2 regions of the Paenibacillus sp. FSL L8-0708 genome follow, and region 2 is predicted to be linked to the other one. Evidence: a T-box and tRNA genes for the amino acid it is inferred to sense, from the RefSeq annotation. Region 2 holds a T-box; the other holds one or more tRNA genes.

Region 1 (4,401 bases), 3.3 Mb from region 2:
GTAGCTAATGCTGCTACTGCACCTGCCAAGAAAGATACTTCATTTGTCGCATAAGACATGTTGTACATGTTATCTGGTGCTTCATCGATGTCGGTATCATAATTAATGAATTTTTTGTCTGGATACAATTCTGCCGTTGCATTAAACATCTCTGTAATTTCAGAACCGCCAGAAATAATTACATCCCAATCCTCGGAAGCGATATCGTTAAATGTAGGCTCCCATTTCGTTTTATCAACGCCCATTTCAACAACCTTTGTTTCTGCACCAAGTTCATCCTTAACCTTTTGCAAGCCGTTATTAGCGGAATCAAAAAATGATTTATCCCCAAGTGTCCCCGGAATCAGCAATACAACCTTGAGTTTATCCCCTGCACCTGTTTCTCCACCCTCAGCAGCGTTTGATCCAGTATTCGCAGAAGAACCGTTATTGGACGTGTTATTCCCACATGCTGTGACCAGAACCATCACCATTAATAACAACAAAGAAAGAACTTTTTTATTCATTACTCTATTCCACCCCTAATTTTAGTTGGTTAGTAATCCGCAGAATCCCATCTTCACCCATTGTATAATTCACGGTTCAAATGGAAATTCTCTTTTTTCCAAATAAAGTATCATTAAAAGTAATAAATTTAACGTTTAGGCTCAAAAATAGCAATAAAAATACCATTATTATTAATAATCCGCTTTATTTCCGAACGAGATGGCCAGTCAGGTTGCGAACTTTCGGATTTATTGATACGATCATAACAAATATTATTAAAAATAATTATATGATTTCGGTCATTGTTTTGTACGATTCGGCTAAAACATAAGTATTGGAGGATCATCATGGATCGTGTTCTATATATTGTAAGTGCCACACATGAGCTAAATACTTATATCCCTCCACACCAGCATGAATGCTACGAACTAGTCTATTATTTACAGGGGGTAGGGACAACCAATGTTGGCCCACGAAGTTACCATTTTCGCTCCTCTTCTTTCGCGCTTGTGCCACCCAATCATAAACATGACGAGCACCACCGTGAGGATGCAAATGTATTATTTGTAGGCTTCCACTCAGAACACCCTAATATGAGTAATCTGCTCGGCGTATATGAAGATGATAAAGATCAGACCGTTCTTCAAATCCTGCTGCGAATGAAAGCAGAGTTTACACGCAAGCAAGACGGATTCTCTGAGCTTCTAAACCTACAAATGAGCGAGATTACCGTCCATCTTATGAGGCTTCTTAGTGCCTCTGGATATCAATCCCCAACAGAAGATCGAGTACAATATGTCCTTAATTATATGAATGAGCATTATCGCCATAAATTGTCCGTCGAAACACTATCAGAAATGTCCGGATATAGTTACGATCGTTTTCGCCATCTATTTAAAGAACGTTTCGGGTCTTCACCCCTGCGGTATTTGCTGTTAAAACGCCTGGATTATGCAAAGTCTCTATTACGTCATACTCAGATGCAAATCTCTGAAGTATCTGCTGCTGCAGGTTTTGTGAACGATGCCCAATTCTGCAATATGTTCAAACGAGAAATAGGTCATACCCCGCGAGCATTCCGCATTAATAATCAATCAGGTTAATCACTAATCAGATTAAAAAAAGCCGTTGAAATAGAGAAACTCTCTATTCAACGGCTTACTGCTGTAAACCCAAGGACATAAAGAAAAAAGGTTTGTAAGATTGCTTATAAAAGCATTCTTACAAACCTTTTTAAGATACCGGCGAGAGGACTCGAACCTCCACGGTTTCCCACTCGATTTTGAGTCGAGCGCGTCTGCCATTCCGCCACGCCGGCACATATGAACTAAATGGAGGCGCCACCCAGATTTGAACTGGGGATAAAGCTTTTGCAGAGCTTTGCCTTACCACTTGGCTATGGCGCCATGAAAACTTGGAGCGGACGACGGGAATCGAACCCGCGACCCTCGCCTTGGCAAGGCGATGCTCTACCGCTGAGCCACGTCCGCATAAAATGGCTGGGGATATAGGATTCGAACCTATGAGTGACGGAGTCAAAGTCCGTTGCCTTACCGCTTGGCTAATCCCCAATAACATTTTAAAGTAAAATGGGGCGACTGATGGGTCTCGAACCCACGAATGCCGGAACCACAATCCGGTGCGTTAACCCCTTCGCCACAGTCGCCATATTAAGTTGATATTGTTGCCATTATTCATTTTAAAGTAAATGGGGCGGCCGATGGGTCTCGAACCCACGAATGCCGGAACCACAATCCGGTGCGTTAACCCCTTCGCCACGGCCGCCATATTAAACTTTAGAAAGAACTTGGCAGGGGCAGCAGGAATTGAACCCACACCAACGGTTTTGGAGACCGTTGTTCTACCTTTAAACTATGCCCCTAAAAACTGGTGGAGGATGATGGATTCGAACCACCGAACACTCACGTGAGCAGATTTACAGTCTGATGCGTTTGGCCACTTCGCTAATCCTCCAAGGATGGTGCCGGCGAGAGGACTTGAACCCCCAACCTACTGATTACAAGTCAGTTGCTCTACCAATTGAGCTACACCGGCATGGCACTCATTCTTTTGTGATGATAAATGGTGGCTCGGGACGGAATCGAACCGCCGACACGAGGATTTTCAGTCCTCTGCTCTACCGACTGAGCTACCGAGCCATGATGAAAATGGCGGAACCGACGGGATTCGAACCCGCGATCTCCTGCGTGACAGGCAGGCATGTTAGGCCAACTACACCACGGTTCCAAAAGATATAATTGCTTAAGTTAATTGGTTGCGGGGGCAGGATTTGAACCTGCGGCCTTCGGGTTATGAGCCCGACGAGCTACCGGGCTGCTCCACCCCGCGTCAGTAAGAAAGTGTTATGGTGGAGGCTGAGGGGATCGAACCCCCGACCCTCTGCTTGTAAGGCAGATGCTCTCCCAGCTGAGCTAAGCCTCCATAAACAACAATTGTTATTGTACCAAAGTCCACTAGGATAAATCAAGTGAAAATTTGGTGACCCGTATGGGATTCGAACCCATGTTACCTCCGTGAAAGGGAGGTGTCTTAACCCCTTGACCAACGGGCCATACTAATTAAAAATTTGTGGCGGAGAGAGAGGGATTCGAACCCTCGAGACGCTTGTGGCGCCTACACGATTTCCAATCGTGCTCCTTCGGCCAAACTCGGACACCTCTCCATATGGCTCCCCGAACAGGACTCGAACCTGTGACAACTCGATTAACAGTCGAGTGCTCTACCAACTGAGCTATCAGGGAATATTCATACCAGGCTTGATGCCTGAAAACTGAATCCGAAACGAATCTGCATTCTACATATAGGATAAGCCCTCGACCGATTAGTATTGGTCAGCTCCATGCATTGCTGCACTTCCACCTCCAACCTATCTACCTCGTCGTCTTCAAGGGGTCTTACTAATTGGGAAATCTCATCTTGAGGGGGGCTTCACGCTTAGATGCTTTCAGCGCTTATCCCGTCCGTACGTAGCTACCCAGCCATGCTCCTGGCGGAACAACTGGTGCACCAGCGGTACGTCCATCCCGGTCCTCTCGTACTAAGGACAGCTCCTCTCAAATTTCCTGCGCCCACGACAGATAGGGACCGAACTGTCTCACGACGTTCTGAACCCAGCTCGCGTACCGCTTTAATGGGCGAACAGCCCAACCCTTGGGACCTACTTCAGCCCCAGGATGCGATGAGCCGACATCGAGGTGCCAAACCTCCCCGTCGATGTGGACTCTTGGGGGAGATAAGCCTGTTATCCCCAGGGTAGCTTTTATCCGTTGAGCGATGGCCCTTCCATGCGGTACCACCGGATCACTAAGTCCGACTTTCGTCCCTGCTCGACTTGTAGGTCTCGCAGTCAAGCTCCCTTATGCCTTTGCACTCTGCGAATGATTTCCAACCATTCTGAGGGAACCTTGGAACGCCTCCGTTACTCTTTAGGAGGCGACCGCCCCAGTCAAACTGCCCGCCTGACACGGTCCCCGTACCCGGTAAGGGCACTAGGTTAGAACCTAGATACGATCAGGGTGGTATCCCAACGGCGCCTCCACCGAAGCTTGCGCTCCGATTTCTACGGCTCCCACCTATCCTGTACAGATCGTACCCAAATTCAATATCAAGCTGCAGTAAAGCTCCATGGGGTCTTTCCGTCTTGTCGCGGGTAACCTGCATCTTCACAGGTATTAAAATTTCACCGGATCTCTCGTTGAGACAGCGCCCAAGTCGTTACGCCATTCGTGCGGGTCAGAATTTACCTGACAAGGAATTTCGCTACCTTAGGACCGTTATAGTTACGGCCGCCGTTTACTGGGGCTTCGGTTCATAGCTTCGGGTTACCCCTAACCACTCCCCTTAACCTTCCAGCACCGGGCAGGCGTCAGCCCGTATACTTCGCCTTGCGGCTTC
Region 2 (4,401 bases):
GTGCTCCCATTCCGCCTCTATTCCCATTCTCCTCCATTACGTCTCGTCCAGTTTCAGCATCTGTCAGCTTCACACTATTTACACTGTACACTTCCTGACCATCACTTGTTGTCCCTGTATACAGCAGCATGATTTTATTTTCATCAGCAAGTACAGCATTTAGAGTAATTTTATATCCATTTGATTCAGCACTCTTATTAACGATTTGTACATAATCATTCCGTATTGCAGACTCTAGTGTAAGAGCATCAATATCAGCTGCAGCCAATGTTTTAAAAGGCTCCAATACGCCCCAATCAAACGTTTCAACACTCGAAGTCCCTTGCTGTGGCAACAGCTGGGTTGGATTGAAGAACAGCAAGCCCGCTATCATCACTGCAGCCGCCAGCACAGACATCGCACTTTTTGTGAATATTAACCTTCTGCCACGTTTCTTGCCTAATTCCAAACCTGCTTGGATCGCATAGATCTGAGCGGCTGCATTCTCTATTTTTTGTTCTTGTGGGATACGTCCGGCATCGCTTAACATGGCAAGCTCCTCTTGACTACTCATTGTTCCATTCACCCCGATTCTTTATGATGGTTCGCAACTGCTTGAGCCCCTTATGCTGCCAAGTCTTAACCGTCCCCTCGGGTTTATTCATAATGTTAGCGATCTCAGTCAAGGTCATATCATTGTAGTATTTTAGCAGCAGCACATGGCGATACTTGGGCTTAACCTGCTCGAGTGCCCACAGCATTTCCATCCGATGATGGCCAATGTGTGTGACCTGTTCTCCTATTCTTTCATCTACCAGCGGCATGGAACGTTTTCTTCGTCTTTGTTCATCTATGCAGACATAAATTAGAATGCGAATAATCCATGATTTGAATGCTTTGGGGTCCTTTAAAGTTTTTCTTTTAATCCAGGCCCGGCAAGTCATTTCCTGCATCGCTTCCAGCGCATCGTTTCGGTTCCGCAAGTAACTATAAGCAATACTGTATAGTTGTTCTCTATGTACCAATATCGAATCGTAAAAATCTGTCTCGCTCCGAGTATCAATAATCGTTACTTTTTTCATTTCTGCATTAGTCATCGTCATATCCTTCCTTAGCCTCCTCTCTTCAACCTTTCATAGATTAAGACGGGGGAGGTATAGAAACGGTTTTTATTTCACTTAACTTTTTTTCGCCCAAAGCTCTCTAAATTATAGCATTCTATAAAAATTGAACGAAAAATGTTATGATGAGTTATATTGGACATAATCAATAGTACGCACTCAAAAGTGCCATAGGTACTAAAAAGTACCCATACCTTGGAGGTTATCATGACAACAACATCTACAACAACTGTCAAGAAAAAATACAATATTTCTGTTGAAGCCACACTAGAGGTCATCGGAGGGAAATGGAAATGCGTAATTCTATGTCATTTAACTCATGGCAAAAAACGCACCTCCGAGTTAAAACAGTTGATGCCCGGCATTACTCAAAAAATGTTAACCCAGCAGCTACGCGAGCTTGAGGCAGATGGAATCATCAACCGAATTGTTTATAATCAGGTTCCACCAAAAGTAGAATACGAGCTTAGTGAATATGGGGATAGTTTAAGCGATATTTTGACTGCATTATGTAATTGGGGAGAACAACATATCATTAAACAATACGGCGATAAATACGCTGTTTTAGAGGATAACATCTTAAATAAATAAACCGCTATATGAAGGAAATGGTTGGAGATTTATGCTGTGAGAGTTGTACTTCAATTATACACCCACGAAAAAAGGACAGCTGAATCAGATCGATTCAACTGTCCAAAGCATTGATTCACCCGTCCCTTAAATGGCGCACAGAGACATAACTTAAATTACGCCCTCTCCTCCAATAGCAGTTGCTGTGAATGATATGGGTCCAAATAGATTGATAGGCAAGTTGCTATCATTCTGAATTACCAATTCATAGTTGTGGACTCCAATATAAGCACCATCGACCCACTGAGCACTTAATTGAATATCAGTAATTGTAGTAAAACGATAAAAGGATCTATAAATATCGACTCCAGCTCGTCGGATGATAACAAGAAATTGGCTATTAGCAAGTGCAGTAAGACTAAAACTACCATTTAACTCGACTCTACTGGAGAAAGAAGCCGGATTAGCCGGACTAATATTTACTTGTGCTGTGGCTAGACCCGCTCCAGCTCCAGGAATCCCTGCAACCGTTATAGCAGTAGTAAACGGATCTAACGGGATTTTTGCCTGTGACCCATAACTTATTATTGTCGCCATTTATCATCACTCCATTTCAAGGTTATAGAGTAGTATATTGTGAATCCGCAATGATAGATTGGACTTAATTCCTGATGATTATATACATTTAAGGTATACTTTGCTAGATCATATAAACCTAGATACCTTGTCAATCACCATACGATTTCCACTCATTGACAACACCCCTGTTCAGCATTACAATAATTCACATATCATGAACAACGATGACAAAGGGTAAGTAGACAGACGAACATGGTCTTCAGAGAGCCGGTGGTAGGTGCGAACCGGTGACCAGCGTATGCTCGAATGGCCTTTATAGTTGTTTTTCCGAACTATCTTAATGGATACAGTAGGGAAAACCGGGGTTCCCGCCGTTATCAAGGGACCTGTATCGAGAATAAATTCAACCTCTCCGTACAGGTAAGAGAAGATCGTAAGCCAAGAATCGTAAGGTGACACGATCATTTAAGGTGGTACCACGACAACTTCGTCCTTATTGGATGAGGTTTTTTTGTTATTTAAAGGAGGTGATGGCCATGGATGATGGCTGGTGGTGGCGACTCGAGTGTAACCAAGTGCTAAATAACAGGAGGAATTTATATGATGAACGAACGTGTCTTAACTGGAGATCGAGTGACTGGAAAGCTTCACCTTGGCCATTACGCCGGCAGCTTGCAGACCCGTGTAGCCCTTCAGGAGCAATATGAAACTTTTGTGTTTTTAGCGGATATTCAAGCCCTAACGACCCATTTTGATCGTTCACAGCTGCTGGGTCAACATCTGCATGAGATCACACTGGACTATTTATCTGCGGGTATAAATCCGGAGAAAACAACTATATTTATTCAATCGATGATCCCTGAAATCGCAGAGCTGACCCTCTTGTTCTCTATGTTTGTTACTGTGAATTCTTTACGGCATAATCCCACGATTAAAGCCGAATCGAAAAATTCGAGCTTAGATGAATTGTATTACGGTTTTCTTGGTTATCCAGTTAGTCAGACTGCTGACATAACATTTTGTAAAGCAACGATCATTCCTGTAGGGGAAGACCAACTCCCTCATCTGGAATTAACCCGCAAAATCGTCCGCAGATTCAACGAGCTTTACAGCCCGATACTGGTGGAACCCAAAGCGCTGATCAGTGAGACGCCGAGGCTTGTGGGTACGGATGGCAACGCTAAAATGAGTAAAAGCCTTGGCAATGCCATCGAGCTGGACTCCACTAAGGAAGAGATTATCTTTAAGATACGAAAAGCCACAACCGATCCAGCGCGTGTGCATAAAAATGATCCTGGACATCCAGATATCTGTCCTATTTTTGCTTATCATGGTGCTTTTCGCTCAGCGGGGGTAACCGAAATTCGTGAAGGCTGTGAGCGGGGTACCATGGGTTGTTCTGCTTGCAAACAGTTGATTTCGACAGCTCTAGATCAGCTTATAGAACCGATGCGAGAGCTTCGTTCCTATTATGCTACTAAGCCCAAGCTTGTGCAGGAAATCTTAATCTCTGGAACACAGCATGCCCGCAGCATTGCTCAAGAAACAATGGCCGAAGTACGTGAGGCTATGAGTCTTAACTATTTTTCAATCTAAAAATGACCAGTATAGGCACTCAAAAAAAGCCGGAAGCTCATTGGAAGAGATCCGGCTTTTTTCTTCTCCTTACAACACCCAATTTCCCTTACGGAATACGGGTTCAATCGTGCCGTCCGCCAGCTCTCCGTCAATATCCAGCTCTGCTGAACCGATCATAAAATCGACATGAGTTAAGCTGACATTAGCTCCTCTAGCCACAAGCTCTTCGTTCGTAAGCTTTGTTCCGCCTTCAATATTTACAGGATAAGCACTTCCTAGCGCGAAATGGCAGGAGGCATTCTCATCAATCCCTGTATTGTAAAAAATGCGGTTCAAGCGAGAGATTGGAGAATCATGCTGCACTAAGGCTACTTCTCCTAGATAAGATGCACCTTCATCCGTTGCCAGCAGTGAGGTTAAATGTTCGCGTCCGGATTCAGCTTCATAAGCTACGACTTTCCCTTTTTCAAAAGTGAATGAAAGTCCTTCAACTAACCGTCCATTCAAATTAAGAGGGAGCGTGCTTCTAACTGTGCCATTAACGCCAGTCCGATGGGGCATGGAATAAATCTCT

Evidence for each region. A T-box is a leader RNA that pairs with one kind of tRNA and senses whether it is charged. The one in region 2 lies ahead of trpS (tryptophan--tRNA ligase), so its partner is inferred to be a tRNA-Trp.
Region 1: it has a tRNA-Trp gene. The T-box ahead of trpS (tryptophan--tRNA ligase) is inferred to sense a tRNA for this amino acid. The anticodon was not compared.

Annotation. Positions count from the first base shown of each region.
Region 1 is NZ_JBBPBC010000001.1:6,646,349-6,650,749, forward strand. Features, by position in the region: gene NYE58_RS31080 (BMP family ABC transporter substrate-binding protein) at 1-506, opposite strand, end outside; gene NYE58_RS31085 (AraC family transcriptional regulator) at 834-1,589, shown strand; tRNA gene NYE58_RS31090 (tRNA-Leu) at 1,726-1,804, opposite strand; tRNA gene NYE58_RS31095 (tRNA-Cys) at 1,819-1,892, opposite strand; tRNA gene NYE58_RS31100 (tRNA-Gly) at 1,902-1,976, opposite strand; tRNA gene NYE58_RS31105 (tRNA-Gln) at 1,983-2,057, opposite strand; tRNA gene NYE58_RS31110 (tRNA-His) at 2,077-2,152, opposite strand; tRNA gene NYE58_RS31115 (tRNA-His) at 2,196-2,271, opposite strand; tRNA gene NYE58_RS31120 (tRNA-Trp) at 2,295-2,368, opposite strand; tRNA gene NYE58_RS31125 (tRNA-Tyr) at 2,375-2,460, opposite strand; tRNA gene NYE58_RS31130 (tRNA-Thr) at 2,466-2,541, opposite strand; tRNA gene NYE58_RS31135 (tRNA-Phe) at 2,570-2,645, opposite strand; tRNA gene NYE58_RS31140 (tRNA-Asp) at 2,656-2,733, opposite strand; tRNA gene NYE58_RS31145 (tRNA-Met) at 2,759-2,835, opposite strand; tRNA gene NYE58_RS31150 (tRNA-Val) at 2,853-2,928, opposite strand; tRNA gene NYE58_RS31155 (tRNA-Glu) at 2,984-3,058, opposite strand; tRNA gene NYE58_RS31160 (tRNA-Ser) at 3,077-3,169, opposite strand; tRNA gene NYE58_RS31165 (tRNA-Asn) at 3,173-3,248, opposite strand; rRNA gene NYE58_RS31170 (23S ribosomal RNA) at 3,309-4,401, opposite strand, start outside.
Region 2 is NZ_JBBPBC010000001.1:3,299,711-3,304,111, reverse strand. Features, by position in the region: gene NYE58_RS15585 (DUF4179 domain-containing protein) at 1-553, opposite strand, end outside; gene NYE58_RS15580 (sigma-70 family RNA polymerase sigma factor) at 546-1,082, opposite strand; gene NYE58_RS15575 (winged helix-turn-helix transcriptional regulator) at 1,308-1,691, shown strand; gene NYE58_RS15570 (hypothetical protein) at 1,842-2,267, opposite strand; T-box leader at 2,465-2,747, shown strand; gene trpS (tryptophan--tRNA ligase) at 2,850-3,845, shown strand; gene NYE58_RS15560 (aminopeptidase) at 3,915-4,401, opposite strand, start outside.